2 regions of the Dyella sp. BiH032 genome follow, and region 2 is predicted to be linked to the other one. Evidence: predicted binding sites of a transcription regulator. Region 2 holds the regulator's gene; the other holds the start of a gene.
What was found. Region 2 encodes FliA, which starts transcription of late flagellar genes. Its sites were predicted from a motif close to TAAAGTTTNNCNNNCNNNGGCCGATAA; they were not measured.
Positions count from the first base shown of each region.

Region 1 (8,122 bases), 1.9 Mb from region 2:
CGAGTGCACGTTGCGCTGCGCCGGCATCGCTTCGATGGCCGATGCCTTCAGCAACTCGCGTGGTGTATTCATGACCGCTCCCCGCCGCCGATGTCAGACGGGGAGTATCTCCGCTGGCCGCCGAGCGAACAAACCGACGGCGCCGCCGGCACCCCGGCGGGCGCTCGTCTGCGCGCTCAACGCGCGTCCGCGTCGATCGCCGCCGGCACGTAGGAACCGGTGGACGCGGGCGATTCGAACAGCCGCCACCAGCGCTCGCCCGCATGCGGCGCCGCCAGGTCCAGGCGTTCGCCCATGCGTGGCGTGGACAATGCCACGCCGTGTGAGGATGCCAGCGCGCTCACCTGTTCGAACGGGTCCTGCCAGCGATGCATCGCTAGGTCGAACGTGCCGTTGTGGATCGGCAGCATCCAACGGCCGCGCAAGTCCAGGTGCGCCTGCACCGACTCGGCCGGCTGCATGTGCACGTAAGGCCATTGCGGATCGTAGGCGCCGGTTTCGATGAAAGTGACGTCGAACGGCCCAAGCCGCTCGCCGATGGCCTTGAATCCGTCGAAGTAACCCGTGTCGCCGCTGAAGAACACGCGCAAGTCCTCATCGATGATCGCCCAAGAAGCCCATAGCGTGCGGTCCCCGTCGAACATCCCGCGGCCGGAAAAATGCTGCGCAGGCGTGGCGACGAAACGGACACCGTCGACCTCGGTCTCCTGCCACCAGTCGAGCTGGCGCACCTTGGACGCATCCACGCCCCATGCCACCAGCCGGTCGCCAACGCCAAGCGGCGCCAGGAACACGTCCACGCGGCTGGCCAGGTACTCGATGGTGTCGCGGTCCAGATGGTCGTAATGGTCGTGCGAGAGCACGACGCCGCGAATCGGCGGCAGTTCGTGCAAGGCGATCGGTGGTGAGTGAAAGCGCTTCGGCCCCATCCAGCGGAACGGCGAGGCGCGCTCGGCGAAGACCGGGTCGGTCAGCCAGAAGCCGCCATGCAGCTTCAACAGCAGGGTGGAGTGGCCCAGGCGATAAAGGCTGCGGTCCGGCGCCGCCTCCAGCTGTGCCCGGGTGAGACGCTGCACCGACAGCGGCGCATCAGGCACCGAATCGCGCGGTTTGTTGGTCATCATGTTCCAGATGATGCCCAGCATCTTGCCCAGGCCTTCGGCCGGGCGCGGCGCGGGATTGCGGAAGCGGCCGTCGCGGCGCTGTGGGGACGTCCCGTAGGCATCCGGGCCAGGGCGGCGCCGTGCGCGCAGGCCGGCCAGCATGGCCAGGGCGGCGGCGATCAGGGCGATCACGGTACTCATCGGCGTTTCTCGGAAGGAGGGGCAAGAGGAAACTACACCGAGCAGTGTAGTTTCGATGTGGACGAAAAGTAAACCCATGGGTGTAAAATCCGGGTCATGCCCACGCCAGCCCGCCCCGCCCGCCTTACCGACCTCAAGCGCGCCGCCATCGTGGAGGCCGCCATCGACGAATTCCGCACCGCCGGCTACGAGGCCACCAGCATGGACCGCATCGCGGCCCGGGCCGATGTCTCCAAGCGCACGGTGTACAACCACTTCCCGAGCAAGGAGGTGCTGTTCGCCGAGATCCTCCACCAGCTTTGGAAAGCCAGCCACGACGGCGAAGACCTCGCCTACCGCACCGACCTCCCGCTGCGCGACCAGCTGCTGGAACTGGTCGCGCAGAAACTGCGCCTGCTCAACGACGAGGCATTCGCCTCGCTCGCACGCGTCGCCATCGCCGCGGCGATCCATTCGCCCGAACGCGCGCAGGACATGGTCGCGCGCATGAACGAACGCGAAGAGGGGCTGACCGTGTGGCTGCGCGCCGCCAAGGCGGACGGCCGCCTGAAGATCAAGGACCCGGTCTTCGCCGCGCACCAATTGCAGGGACTGGTGAAGACCTTCGCGTTCTGGCCGCAGATCACGCTGGGACAGCCACCGTTGACGCCCAGGGAGCGCAAGCGCGTCGCCGAGTCGGCCGTCGACATGTTCCTGGCTTACTACGCTTGAACGGCGCGCGTTCTCCCGCGGCGTAAACAAGCCGCACAGGACGGCGAAAACTTAGCTCGCACTTAGCGCTTTTTTCCTGCGCCCGCAGCGTTTTGCGCCATCAAGCTTGGCGCGGCGGGGCCGATACCTGGGTCATACCCGCTATCGCCACACGCAGCCGCTCGCATGTCCGCCAAACGCTTTACCGTCCGCGCCCGTCTCGCCTCCGCCTTCGGCCTCCTCACCCTGCTCGTGCTCGCCACGGCCGTCGCCGGCGGCTGGGGCATCCTCGGCCTCAACCGCACTGCCGTCGCCACCTTGCAGGGCGACGTCAGGTTCTCCACCGTCATCCGTCGCGTTCAGGCCGACCTGCTGGAACTGCGTCGCTTCGAGAAAGACAGCTTCATCAACATCGGCGATACCGACGCCGTCGCGTCGTATCACGGCAAGTGGACGCAGGTGCACGACCGTACGCTGCGCGACCTCGATGCGATGCGCGCCTTCCCGGCCGGCACGGCCTCGGCGGATCGCTTCGCCGGCCACCTGAAGACCTATACGGAAGGCTACGAAGGGGCCATGGCCCGCGTGGCCGCGCACACGCTGGCCAGTACGCGCGACGCCAATACGTTCTTCACCCAGTTCAAAGATTCCATCCGTGCGCTGGACGATCTGTCTGCCGCCCTCGCCGCCGAGGCCGACCGCCGCGTGGACGGCATCGAGCCGCAACTGCATGCCCGCGCCATCACGGCGATGAGCGTGTCGGGCATCGCCGTGATCGGCGCCATCGCGATCGCCGTGCTGCTGTCCGTCCTCACCACCCGCCGCATCATGACTCCGCTGATGCGCGCCCGCGGCCTGGCCACGGCGATCAGCGAAGGGCATCTGGCGAATGCGTTGCAGGTGGAAGGCAACGACGAGTTCGCCGATACCCTGCGCGCACTGCAGACCATGGACGGCAAGCTGGCCGCGATGGTCGGCGACGTGCGCATCGTCGCCGAGCAGGTGGCCGCAGCCGCGCGCGACATCTCCGCGGGCAATGACCATCTGTCGAACCGCACGCAGGAACAGGCTGCGTCGATCGAGGAAACCGCGGCATCGATGGAACAGATGACTGCCACGGTCAGCCGCAACGCCGAAGGCGCCGAGCAGGCCCGCGAACTCACGCAGGCGGTGCGCAAGGACGCCGAGCGCGGCGGCGAAGTCGCGCACGAGGCCATGGACGCCATGCATGGCATCCACCGCGCCAGCGGCGACATCGCCCAGATCATCGCCCTGATGGATGAGATCGCCTTCCAGACCAACCTGCTCGCGCTCAACGCCGCCGTGGAAGCCGCCAGCGCCGGCCCGCATGGCCGCGGCTTCGCCGTCGTGGCCGCCGAGGTGCGTGCACTCGCCCAACGCAGTGCTGCGGCCGCGAAGGACATCAAGCGCCTGATCACCGACAGCGGGGAGAAGGTGACGCAGGGCGTCGAGCTGGTCGGACGCGCCAGCCAGGCCCTGCAGGGCATCCGCGCCGGCGTGCGCAACGTCAATGGCATCGTCGAGGAAATCGCCGCCGCGTCGCAGGAGCAGACGCAGGGCATCCATCAGGTCAATACCGCGATCGCCACGATCGACAGCGTCACGCAGCAGAATGCCGCGCTGGTGGAGGAAGCGAGCTCGGCCAGCCGTACTGCGCTGGAGCTGGCGCAGTCGCTGCTGCAACAGGTGGCGTTCTTCAAGATCCGGCAGGCGGCCTGATCGGCCAGGCCCGCGCCGCCCAAGGTCGCGACGCGGGCACGCCGGCAAGATCTCGCTGAGCGCGCTCAGCGGGACGATGGTTTTTCCAGCACCGCCAACCTTCCCTTGGCGTGCTCGTTGCCGGGGTTGCGCTCCAACGAGAGGCGGTAGTTGGTGATGGCCTGTCCGTGGTCGCCCAACGCCTCGTAGGCTTCGGCGAGGCTGTCGTACACGTTCGCGCTCGCGGCATACTGCGTGGTGTTGTAGGCGAACACGTTCACGGCCTCCCGGGTCCGCTTCTCCTGGAGCAGCCGGTAGCCCCACGCGTTCACATAACCTTCGGTCAAATGCAGCCGCGGATGAGCGCGCCGCACCCCGGCAATAGTGCCGGCGACATCGCCGAAACCTTGCTCCGCGAACGCCCGGTCCAGCGCCGTTTGCGCCGGCGACGCACCGAAGACGGCGTCGTGGATGCGCTCGGCCACCGCCTGCAGCTCGCCCTGGGTCGTGGTCGCGCTGCGGTTGGCCAGCAACACGACGCCGTAACCGTCACTGGGATACAGCTCCATGTAGCTGGCGAAACCGAAGGTGCCGCCGGAATGCGACAGCCGCACCTGGCCATCGATGGTGGTCTCGATCACCCAGTTGAAGCCGATCGCGCGCTCGCCGGCGTCGCCCCATTGCGGCTGGTGCGTGAGCTTGACCGCCGGATCGCTCTCGTCGAGCTGTCGCTCGAGATACCGGGCCATATCGCGCGTGCTGTAGCGCAAGCCACCCGCCGCGCGTGTCACCGGCGCGTCCCAGACCGGCGCCGCGCGCCCATCCCCGGTGTAACCGATGGCCATGCGGTCCGCGCGGTTCTTGTCCGTGCCGCTGGCCATACCCAGCGGCCGCTCGATGCGCTCGGCCAGCACGGTCTCGAACGGTTTCCCGAAAAGCCGCGCATCGATCAGGCCCACCACTTGCGCGGCCACATTGGAATGAGCCGGCGTCTTGCCGGGCTCGCGCTGCAGCGACGCCTGGCGCAGGTCGGCCAGGAACTGTGCCGCGGTATAGCCATTGAGCCGTTTCACGATGAGGAATGGGACGTCCGCGGGCTTGGCCTGCTTCATGTCCTGGACCAGCGCATCGGGCAGGTTGTCGGGCAAGCCCGACGTGGTCGCCACCAGTTCACGCAGGGTGACCGGGCGTCCTTCATAGGCCAGCCCCGGATAGTCACACTCGGGCAGGTAGCGCCGCATGTCGTCGCCGAGCTGCGCCTTGTGCGCCACGATGGCCTGCGCCAGCAGCAGGCTGCCGAAAGTCTTGGTGATCGAGCCGATCTCGTAGACCGTGTCGGCGGTGGGCGGCACAGCCTTGCCACGCTCCTTCGTGCCGGCATCGAGGAAACTCGCCTTCCCGCCGCGCACCACCGCGATGGAAAGTCCATCGGCGTGCCCGGCCTTCACGAACGCATCGCCGGCCGCCTTCGCCGCGGGTTCCCATGCCTTGGTGTCGGTATGCGCCTGCTCTGCGCAAACCGACGCGACCATCCCCATGCCGGCGACGGCCAGCGCGACCATCCACCACGAACGTGCCATGTGCTTCCCCTTTCCCTTGGCGACGGTTCGCCCTTGGCTCCGCAATCTAGCCGGCAGCATCGGAGGCACCATGTGCCTGAGGCCACATCGGGGGGCGTGACTTCTGGCCGACCAGGCCGTCATCATGGCGGCTCGCCGGCATCTGCTGAGCCGTTGTATCCGGAGTTTTTCCATGACGAGCAAACCCCATTCCGACACGCCGACTGGACAGGACGACGCCAGCGGCGCACCGCAACCTCCCGGCATGCACCGTCCGCATCACGGTGTGCTGGACACGGTCGAAACCACGGCGCTGGACGAAGTCGAGCACGAGAACGCACTGCGCGACTCCACCCTGCGCACGCCACGCTGAGCACCGTCCGCCCGGTCGCTGTCAAACGGTCATGCCGGCGCGGCCGTCGCTACGGCAAGTAGTAGAACGTGGCGACATACACGAGCAGGGCGACCAGGATGGCGCCGAGCGTGAGCACCGCGGTCACCAGGCCGATGCCGAGCAAGGCCCATGGCCCGGCTTTTCTCCAGCCGCCATCGTCGCGTGCGGCCCCTGCGGTAACCCATAGCGTCGCCAGTCCCGCCAGCATCCATGGAACCCAAGGCACCAGCACTTCCGGCAGCAGTTCGAGGGCGGCGATCCCAGCCAGTGGCGCCATGAGCAAGCCGATGATCAGCCGGGCGGCGATGCCTGCACCATTCGCGTCATCTTCATGGCGTGCCGCTTCTTCGCCCAAGTATTCACTCCCTGAGTGCGACCCCACTACGCGGCCGAATCACTGAAAGGAACGGCCACGACCTGATACTCGTCGTGCCGGCATGCGATCCCCGGGCTACTGTAGCCAGATCCAGGCATCGCTCCGCCTCCCCCCGGATGCTCCATGCGCGCTATCGACCCTCTCGCCGTCCATCTCGAAACCCTCGAACGGGAGTTGCTCGCCCCATCGGTGCGCAAGTCGCCGCGCGTGGATCAGCTCCTTGCGGAGGACTTCATGGAGTTCGGCCGCTCCGGCCGCGTGTTCTCCAAGACCGACATCGTCGTCGCCCTGCGGGACGAAGCGTCCGTCGCCATGACCGCCACCGACTTCCGGTTACGCATGCTGGCCCCGGACGTCGCCCTGCTGACCTATCGCAGCTGCCGGCAGACGGAACCGGCCCTGCATGCGCTGCGCAGCTCGATCTGGCGGCGCGAGGGCGGGCAGTGGCGGCTGGCGTTCCACCAGGGGACGCCGACCCTGGCGTGACCGCGTCCATGACAACGTGGTCGTCGCCCATTCGGCCGCATCCAGGCCGCCGGATGCCTGACGCCACGGCTTCCTTAGCCGGCCTTTAGGAACGAGTCATGTGTGCACTGCAAAACGCGCGCATCGGCGTCCTGCTTGAATCGATTCAAATTAGACCGTCCAAATTTTTGCGATGCGCCATAAAACGGCACCCGCTCAATGGCTTGCAGAGCCAGGCTTGACATTTAGATCGTGATAAAAATGCGTTGACAACGTTATCCCTGGCCTTAAGACTTCGCCCCACTTCTCCGTCGGAAGGGAGTGACGCTCCGCGCAGGACAGGTTTTCCTCCGATGCGGCCGCATCGACCGGACGACCGGCGCGGGGAACAGGCAACGGCGATCGATGCCGGCGACGGAGATGCCGCGGGACGAACCGGCAGCGAGGGGGGCTGGCGGTTCGACCGGAAACGCGGCGCAGGACCACGAACGGACGAGCGCACACGGGCCACCCGCCCGTGCGGTGTCGTTCGCCCCAAGAACACGCCCGGACGCGCGCGGAAGCACCGGCCGCCCGGCAAAAAACCCCCGGTGGAGGCATCGAACATGGACTACCGCAGAAGCACGCTCTCGCTGAGCATCCTCACCGCGCTGTTCTGCGCGGGTACCGTCATGGCGCAGGACGCCGGCACGGCCCAGGCGCAGACCGACGCTGCGGCCAAGCCCGCACAGGCCGACCAGGCCAAGCAGCTCGAAACGGTCACCGTCAGCGGCATCCGCGCCAGCCTGCAGAAGTCGCTGGACCTCAAGCGCAACGCCGACTCGATCGTCGACGCCATCTCCGCCGAAGACGTGGGCAAGTTCCCCGACACCAACGTAGCCGAGTCGCTGTCGCATCTGCCCGGCATCAGCGTGGACCGCAACTTCGGCGAGGGCGACAAGGTCTCGATCCTCGGCACCGATCCCGCGCTCAATCGCCTGCTGCTGAACGGCCAGACGGTGGCCTCCACCAACTGGACCAGCGACCCGAACCACCCGGACGGCCGCTCCTTCAACTACAGCCTGCTCACCTCCGAGATCATCGGCACCGCCGAGGTCTACAAGACGCCACAGGCGCGCATCGACGAAGGCAGCATCGGCGGCACGGTGATCGTCAACACGCGCCGTCCGCTGGACCTGAAGGCCAATACGCTCACCGGCACGGTCAGCTACGGCTACAACGACCGCGCCGACAAGGGCAAGCCGAATGCCTCGGTGCTCTACAGCTGGAAGAACAGCGACGAGACCTTCGGCGTGCTCGGCTCGCTGATGCATTCGGACCGCGTGATCTACCGCGAAGGCACGGAAATCTTCGGCTACCAGCGCGCGAACGATCCGACGGATACCGATCCCAACCATCAGTTCCCGGCGGGCGTCGTGCCCGCGGGCACCAGCTTCACCTATCCCACCGCGATCAATACGGCGCTGTTCCAGCAGCACCGCAAGCGCGACGGCATCGCCACCGGCGTGCAGTGGAAGCCGAACAAGTCGTTCGAGCTGAACTTCACCGGCCTGTTCGTCACCGAGAAGTTCGACAACTACAACCAGAGCCGCTACGGCGACTGGTCCGGCAGCGC
Region 1 is NZ_CP134867.1:4,612,758-4,620,879, forward strand. Features, by position in the region: gene RKE25_RS20330 (cupin domain-containing protein) at 1-72, opposite strand, end outside; gene RKE25_RS20335 (MBL fold metallo-hydrolase) at 177-1,265, opposite strand; gene RKE25_RS20340 (TetR/AcrR family transcriptional regulator) at 1,392-2,015, shown strand; gene RKE25_RS20345 (methyl-accepting chemotaxis protein) at 2,181-3,734, shown strand; gene RKE25_RS20350 (serine hydrolase) at 3,800-5,293, opposite strand; gene RKE25_RS20355 (hypothetical protein) at 5,466-5,645, shown strand; gene RKE25_RS20360 (hypothetical protein) at 5,695-6,021, opposite strand; gene RKE25_RS20365 (DUF4440 domain-containing protein) at 6,166-6,528, shown strand; gene RKE25_RS20370 (TonB-dependent receptor) at 7,113-8,122, shown strand, end outside.
Region 1: a site for FliA is predicted at 2,116-2,142, ahead of RKE25_RS20345 (methyl-accepting chemotaxis protein). Genes of this name have one in related genera too.

Region 2 (8,122 bases):
CGAAGTTCGACCGGCTCGATCCCATCGCCGGCCTGGCGCGCCTGGTCTCGCTGCGCGGCCTGGTGGAACTGGCCAAGTCGCTGCTGAAGCTGGTCTTCATCGGCGCGGCGCTCGCCTGGTTCCTGTGGCACGGACAGGAGGCCATGCAGGCCAGCGGCCGCGGCACGGTGTTCGCCGGCATCGCGCTGTCGCTTTCCCAGCTCGGCCGCGCGGCCTTGCTGTTCGGCACCATGCTCGCGCTGATCGGCGGCATCGACGCGGCCTACCAGCGCTACGACTATGGCCGCCGCCTGCGCATGACCAAGCAGGAACTGCGCGACGAAGCCAAGGAAAGCGACGGCAACCCCGAGCTCAAGGGCCGCATCCGCCAGGTGCAGCATCAGCTCGCGCGCCGCCGCATGATGCAGGAGCTGCCGAAGGCCGACGTGGTGGTGACCAACCCCACCCACTTCGCCGTGGCGCTGAAATACGACGACGGCCGCATGCGCGCCCCGCGCGTGGTGGCCAAGGGCGTGGACGTGATCGCCATGCAGATCCGCCAGGTCGCCGCCGGCCATCGTATCCCCATGGTGGAAGCGCCGCCGCTGGCGCGCGCGCTGTATGCCACCACCGAACTGGGACGGGAAATCCCGGCTTCGCTGTACGTCGCCGTGGCGCAGGTGCTGGCCTACGTGTTCCAGCTGCGCCAGGCCGTCGCCATGGGCGAAGTCCCGCCCACGCCTCCGTCGCCGCAGGTCGATCCGGACCTGCTCGGCCCCTATCGCTGATTCATTCCAGGACACCGCTCCATGGCAGCCGCAAGCGCAAGCGCGTTCGATACTTTCAAGCAGATCAGCCGCCGCGGCGCGGGGGCGCCGATCGTCATGCTGGCCGCGCTGGCGATGGTCATGCTGCCGCTGCCGCCGTTCCTGCTGGATATCCTCTTCAGCTTCAACATCGCGCTGTCGCTGGTGATCCTGCTGGCGGTGATCTACGTGATGCGGCCGCTGGAGTTCGCCGCGTTCCCCACCGTGGTACTGATGGCCACCTTGCTGCGCCTGGCGCTGAACATCGCCTCCACCCGCGTGGTGCTGCTGCACGGCCACAACGGTCCGGGAGCCGCGGGCAAGGTGATCGAGGCCTTCGGTGAGTTCGTGATCGGCGGCAACTTCGCGGTGGGCCTGGTGGTGTTCGCCATCCTCACCATCATCAACTTTGTGGTGGTGACCAAGGGCGCCACGCGCGTGTCGGAAGTGACCGCGCGCTTCACCCTGGACGCGATGCCCGGCAAGCAGATGGCGATCGATGCCGACCTCAACGCCGGCCTGCTCACGCAGGAACAGGCGCGCGAACGCCGCCAGGAAGTGCGCGAGGAAGCGGATTTCTACGGCTCGATGGACGGCGCTTCCAAATTCGTCCGCGGCGATGCCACGGCGGGCATCCTGATCCTGCTGATCAACATCGTCGGCGGCTTCTTCGTCGGCGTGATGCAGCACGGCCTGTCCGCCGGCGACGCAGCCAAGACCTACACCTTGCTGACCATTGGCGACGGCCTGGTGGCGCAGGTGCCGGCGCTGATGTTGTCGATCGCCACGGCGGTGATCGTGACGCGCGTGTCGCGCGCGCAGGACATGGGCAAGCAGGTGCTTGGCCAGGTATTCGGCCAGCCGCGCGCGCTGGCGGTGGCTGGCGTGGTGCTGGGCGTGATGGGCCTGATCCCCGGCATGCCGAACATCGCCTTCCTGCTGCTGGGCGCGATCTGCGGCGGCGCGGCTTGGATGATGCTCAAGCGCGAGCGCGAGACCCGCGCGAAGCTGGCCGAGGAAGCCGCCGTCGAAGCCGCACCCGCCGCCGCGCCCGCCGAACGCCTGGAGCTGGGCTGGGAGGACGTCGCCGGCGTCGATCCGGTCGGCCTGGAAGTCGGTTACCGGCTGATCCCGCTGGTGGACAAGAACCAGGGCGGCGAGCTGATGGGACGCATCAAGTCGGTGCGCCGCAAGCTGTCGCAGGAGCTGGGTTTCCTGGTGCCGCCGGTGCATATCCGCGACAACCTGGACCTGGGGCCCAACACCTACCGCATCACCTTGATGGGCGTGCCGATGGGCGAGGCCGAGGTGCACAACGAGCGCCTGCTGGCGATCAACCCAGGCCGTGTGCATGGCCCGCTGCAGGGCATCGCCACGCAGGACCCGGCCTTCGGCCTGGAAGCGGTGTGGATCGAGACCGGGCAGCGCGACAACGCGCAGGCGCTGGGCTACACCGTGGTCGATCCGGCCACCGTGGTGGCGACGCATCTGTCGCACATCCTGCAGGGCCACGCGCACGAACTGCTCAGCCACCAGGACGTGCAGCAGCTGCTGGACCGCCTGGCCGCGGCCGCGCCGAAGCTGGTGGAAGACCTGGTGCCCAAGCGCATGTCGCTGGGCGTGGTGGTGAAGGTGCTGCAGAACCTGCTGGCTGAGCGGGTGCCGATCCGCAACATGCGTTCCATCGTCGAATCCTTGGCGGAACACGCGGGCCAGAGTCAGGATCCCGGCGCGCTCACCGCCGCCGTGCGCGTCGCGCTGGGCCGGCAGATCGTGCAGGAGATCGCTGGCCTCGGCACCGAGATCCCCGTCATCACGCTGGCGCCGGAGCTGGAGCAGATCCTGCTCTCGTCGCTCGGAAACGGCGGCGTAGCGGGCGCCGCGGTGGAGCCGGGCCTCGCCGACCGCTTGCAGACCGGTGTTGCGGACGCCGCGCGTCGCCAGGAAATGAGCGGCGAACCGGCCGTGCTGCTGGTCGCGCCGCAGCTTCGTCCGTGGCTCGCACGCTTCACGCGTCACGTGGCACAGAACCTGCACGTACTGGCCTACAACGAGGTTCCCGACAACCGTCGGGTGCGTTTGGTGCAGGCGCTGGGCCGGTAATCCGGCGCGCCGGGACAGGGGTTGAACGGAACGATGAAGATCAAGCGATTCGTAGCCGCGGACATGCGCCAGGCCATGCGCGAAGTGCGCGAGGAGCAGGGGCCGGATGCGGTGATTCTTTCCACGCGCCGCCTCGACGAGGGCGTGGAGATCATTGCGGCGGTCGATTACGACGAGTCGCTGGTGCGCGAAGCCGCACGCACCGGCGAGCCGCTGCCGGAACAGGTCCGCGCAAAGCTGATCGACACACCGGCACCGCCGCCGCTGCTGCCGGTGCGGTCGCGGCGCGCGCCGGCGGAGGAGCCAGCCGCCAAGCCGGTGACACCCCTCCTGAAGGCCGCACCGGTCGCCGCCGCAGCGCCCGCGCCCGTAGCCGCTCCCGCGGTTGCCGCGCCGGTCGAGGCGCCGCCGCTGCACCCGATGATGGAACAGGCCGCGCTCGACACCGCGCGCATGCGTGCCGAACTGGGCAGCCTGCGCGAACTGCTGGAAGCGCAGATGGCCTCGCTGGCGTGGAACGACCTGCAGCGCCGCCATCCGCTGCGCGGCCGCGTGCTGCGCGACATGGCGCGGCTTGGCATCGACGCGGACATCGCCCGCCAGCTTGCCGACGAACTGCCCGACCAGCTCAGCGCCGACCAGGCGCGCTACCTGCCGCTGGGCGTGCTGAGCCGCAACCTGCGCATCACCGGTTATGACATCGCCGCCAGCGGCGGCGTGATGGCCCTGGTGGGCCCCACCGGCGTGGGCAAGACCACCACCATCGCCAAGCTCGCCGCGCGCGCCGTGCTGCGCCACGGCGCTGCGCAGGTGGCGCTGGTGAGCACGGACCATTACCGCATCGGTGCCGCCGCACAGCTCGAACACTACGGCCGCCTGCTCGGCACGCGCGTCTTCCCGGCGCACGACGCCGAAAGCCTGCGCGAAGTGCTCGACGTGTTGCGCGGCCGCCGCGTCGTGTTGGTGGATACCGCCGGCGTGGCCGGCAGCGATCCGCGCCTGCAGCAGCAGATGGAGCTGTTGCGCGCGGCCGGCGACGTGCGCACCTGCCTGGTGCTGGCCGCCAACGCGCAGGCGCAGGCGCTGGACACGATGGTGCGCGCCTTCCTGCCGCAGCAGCCGCAGGCCTGCATCCTCACCAAGCTGGACGAGGCTCCGAGTCTCGGCGGCGCGCTGTCGGCGCTGATCCGCCACCGCCTGCCGCTGGACTACACCGCCGACGGCCAGCGCGTGCCCGAGGACCTCACCGCCGCCGACGCGCGCGTGCTGGTCTGCCGCGCCGCGCAGGCGCTCAAAGGCCAGGCCCCGGCCATCGACGAGGGCGACATGGCCGAGCGTTTCGGCCTTGCCGTGGCGAACGCATGATGACGACGCTGGCGATCAACCAGGCCTGGGGCCTGAAAAATCTCTTCTCGGCCTTCCATCCGATGGGCGGCGGCGACGCTCGCGAGACGGGCGCCGTACCGCAGGGCGCATCGGCGCCGGTGCCCCGCCGCTGCCGCGCGATCGCGGTGGCCGGCGGCAAAGGCGGCGTCGGCAAGTCCACCGTGGCGGTGAACCTCGGCATGTCGCTGGCGATGGCCGGCCGCGAGGTCGCGCTGCTGGATGCCGACATGGGCATGGCCAACCTCGACGTGCTGCTGGGCCTGCAGCCGGCGCGCCACATCGGCCATCTGCTGGACGGCAGCTGCACGCTGAGCGAACTGATGCTGCCGGCGCCGCACGGGCTGAAGGTGATCCCGGCCGGCTCCGGCGCGCGGCGCCTGGCCCAGCTGGATACGCGCGAGCACGCCGCGGTGATCCGCGCCTTCGACGAGCTGCCCGATCCGCCGGAATTCCTGGTGGTCGACACCGCCGCGGGCGTCTCCGACAACGTGGTGATGTTCGCCGCCGCGGCTGACGACGTGGTGCTGGTGGTCTGCGACGAACCGGCCTCGCTCACCGACGCCTACGCGCTGACCAAGGTGCTCAGCCGCGACTTCCGCGTGCGGCGCTTCCACGTGGTGGCCAACATGGTGCGCCACGCCGGCGAGGCGCGGCAGCTCTACGACAAGCTCGCGCGCGTGTGCGACCGCTTCCTGGACGTGGCCCTGGATTTCATGGGGGCCATTCCCTACGACGAGCACCTGCGCCAGGCGATCCGCCGCCAGAGCGCGGTGGTGGACCTGTGGCCGGCCAGCCGGGCCGCGCGGGGATTCAAGCAAATGGCGGGTGTGGTCGATACATGGGGTGAACCCCAGAGGACGGGTCGCGACCGCATCGCCTTTTTCGGCGGCCGGGCCGCGACGGCGCCCGACCCGGCCCATGGGGGATGGTGAGATGAGCGTGGCTTCCGAATATCTGCAACTGCAACGCGAGAGCACGGAGGAGATGGTGCGCAGGCACGCTCCGCTGGTGCGGCGCATCGCCTATCACCTGATGGGCCGCCTCCCGCCGAGCGTGGACGTGGACGACCTGGTGCAGGCCGGGATGATCGGCCTGCTGGAAGCGGCGCGCAATTACGCCACGGACCGCATGGCCAGCTTCGAGACGTATGCGGGCATCCGCATCCGCGGCGCGATGCTGGACGAGCTGCGCAAGACGGACTGGACGCCACGCTCGGTGCACCGGAAGTTGCGCGAAGTGACCGAGGTGGTACGCCAGATCGAGAACGAAACGGGCGCGGACGCGAGCGATGCGGAGGTGATCCGCCGGCTCGGCATCAGCGCCCAGGAATACCACCAGATCCTGGCCGACGCGGCCAGCGCGCGCCTGCTCAGTCTCTCCGCGCCGGAGGACGACGAGGAGGGCGCCGCGCTCGACGTCGCCGACCAGGAAGGCCTGAGCCCGCAGGACCGCTTCGAGCAGGAAGGCATGCGCGAAGCCCTGGTCGAGGCGATCGGCGGATTGCCCGAACGGGAGCAGTTGGTGATGTCGCTGTACTACGAGCAGGAACTGAATCTGAAGGAGATCGGCGCCGTGCTCGGCGTGACGGAGTCGCGCGTCTGCCAGATCCACGGGCAGGCGCTGATCCGGCTGCGCGCGCGGATGACCGGCTGGCGCGGTGCCGAGGGCGCCGCCGGCAGCGGCGGGCGGCACGGCGGCGCGAAGGCGCCGGCCCAGGCCCAGCGCTGACGCCGTTTCCCGCCGATTTTCCCGGACCCATTCGACCAACCCACCCCCACAAGGACCCTGGAGCCTCCGTTGGACAAGAACATGAAAATCCTCGTGGTGGACGACTTCTCCACCATGCGGCGCATCGTGCGCAACCTGCTCGTCGAGCTGGGTTTCAGCAACGGCCTCATCCAGGAGGCGGACGACGGCGTGAACGCCATGACGATGCTCAAGCAGCAGTCGTTCGACATGGTCGTCACCGACTGGAACATGCCCAACATGACTGGCATCGACCTGCTGCGCGCGATCCGCGCCGAGCCCGCGCTCAAGGCGCTGCCGGTGCTGATGGTCACCGCCGAGAACAATCGCGACCAGATCATCGCCGCCGCCCAGGCCGGCGTGAACGGTTACATCGTCAAGCCCTTCACGGCGGTCACGCTGAAGGAAAAGCTGGACAAGATCTTCGAGCGGCTTGCCGCCCAGGGAGCAAGCGCATGAGCGCAGTGATGGTCACCCCCATGAGCGCGGCGCTGCCGCAGGAAGTTCAGGAGCTGCTCAACAGTCCTGACGGCGCAGCGTTCGAGCTGGCGCTGGACACCATGGTCCGCCAGCGCGAGCAGCATCTGTTCCGCGCGCTGGGCCTGCTGGCCCGCGACCTGCACGAGGCGGTGCGCCGCCTCGGCGGCGAGCTGGCGCAGGAAGGCGTGCCGGACAGCGTCGCCGACGCGCGCCAGAACCTGCACGACGTGCTGGAGATGAGCGCCAAGGCGGCCCACCGCAGCATCGACTTCGCCGAACGCATGCGGCCGCAGGCCACCGCGCTGGAAAGCCGTGCCGGCGACGTGCTGGGCAGCGGCGCGGAAGAGCCCGTGGCCGAACTGGCCATGCAGGCGCGCGACTTCGCCGCGCAGTGCCGCGAGGGCCTTTCGGACATGGTGATGGCGCAGTCCTGGCAGGACCTGTCGGGCCAGCGCATCAAGAAGGTCGCCACCTTCATCGGCAGCGTGGAATCTTCGCTGCTGGAACTGGTGCGCCTGACCGGCGCGCTGGCCGGCGGCGAAGCGCCGGTGGCCGCCGCCAAGGTGTCGAGCCAGGACGAGGCGGACCGCCTGCTCAGCGAATTCGGTTTCTGAGCACGGGCAGCCCATGGATCCCACCTTGGACGCCGAGCTGCGCGACGACTTCCTGGTCGAAGCCGGGGAGCTCGTGCAGCGCCTGAGCGAGCAGCTGGTCGCGCTCGAAGCGTCGCCGCGCGACGCCGATCTGCTCAACGCCGTGTTCCGCGCCTTCCATACCGTGAAGGGCGGCGCGGGCTTTCTCGGCATCGACCCGATGGTGCACCTGTGCCATCACGCGGAGGACCTGCTCAACGAAGCGCGCGCCGGCCACCTGGTGCTCGATGCCGCGCAGATGGACGCGTTGCTGGAAGCGCTGGACCTGGTCAATGCACAGATGGCCGCGCTGGCGTCGTCGGAACCGATGCCGGCGGCGCCCGCCGTGCTGCTGGCACGCCTGCAGCCACCGTCGTCGCGCCCGCCTGCGCCGGCCCCCGCGCCGGTGCCGGCTCCGCCGCCCGTGGCGGAAGCAAGCGGCGGCACCATCGACGACAGCGAGTTCGAGGCGCTGCTCGACAACCTCTACGGCAAGGGCGGTGCGCCCGGCGCGCCGGCGCCGTCGGATTCGACATCGTCTGGCTCGATCGACGACGCGGAGTTCGAGCGCCTGCTCGACGACCTGCACGGCAAGGGCAAGGCGCCCGGCACGCCCGCGCAGGCCGAGGTTTCCAACACCATCGACGACGCCGAATTCGAGGCGCTGCTCGACAGCCTGCACGGCAAGGGCGGCTCGCCCGGTGCCGCGTCGGCCGCGTCGGCTGCTGCTCCCGCTCCCGCGAAGGCGCCGGCCAAGGCCGCGCCGCCGCCGGAAGCCACCGTGCGCGTGGATACCGGCCGCCTCGACGCGCTGGTGAACCGCGCCGGCGAGCTGGTGCTGGTGCGCAACCGGCTGCTGAGCCTCGCCGCCAGCAGCGGCGACGAACCGCTGAACGTGGCCGCCGGCGAACTCGACCGCGTCGCGGACGAATTGCAGGGCGCCGTGCTCGGCATGCGCATGCAGCCGGTGGGCCGGCTGTTCCAGCGCTT
Region 2 is NZ_CP134867.1:1,485,076-1,493,197, forward strand. Features, by position in the region: gene flhB (flagellar biosynthesis protein FlhB) at 1-767, shown strand, start outside; gene flhA (flagellar biosynthesis protein FlhA) at 789-2,888, shown strand; gene flhF (flagellar biosynthesis protein FlhF) at 2,922-4,253, shown strand; gene RKE25_RS06485 (MinD/ParA family protein) at 4,250-5,206, shown strand; gene RKE25_RS06490 (RNA polymerase sigma factor FliA) at 5,208-6,002, shown strand; gene cheY (chemotaxis response regulator CheY) at 6,072-6,479, shown strand; gene RKE25_RS06500 (protein phosphatase CheZ) at 6,476-7,114, shown strand; gene RKE25_RS06505 (chemotaxis protein CheA) at 7,128-8,122, shown strand, end outside.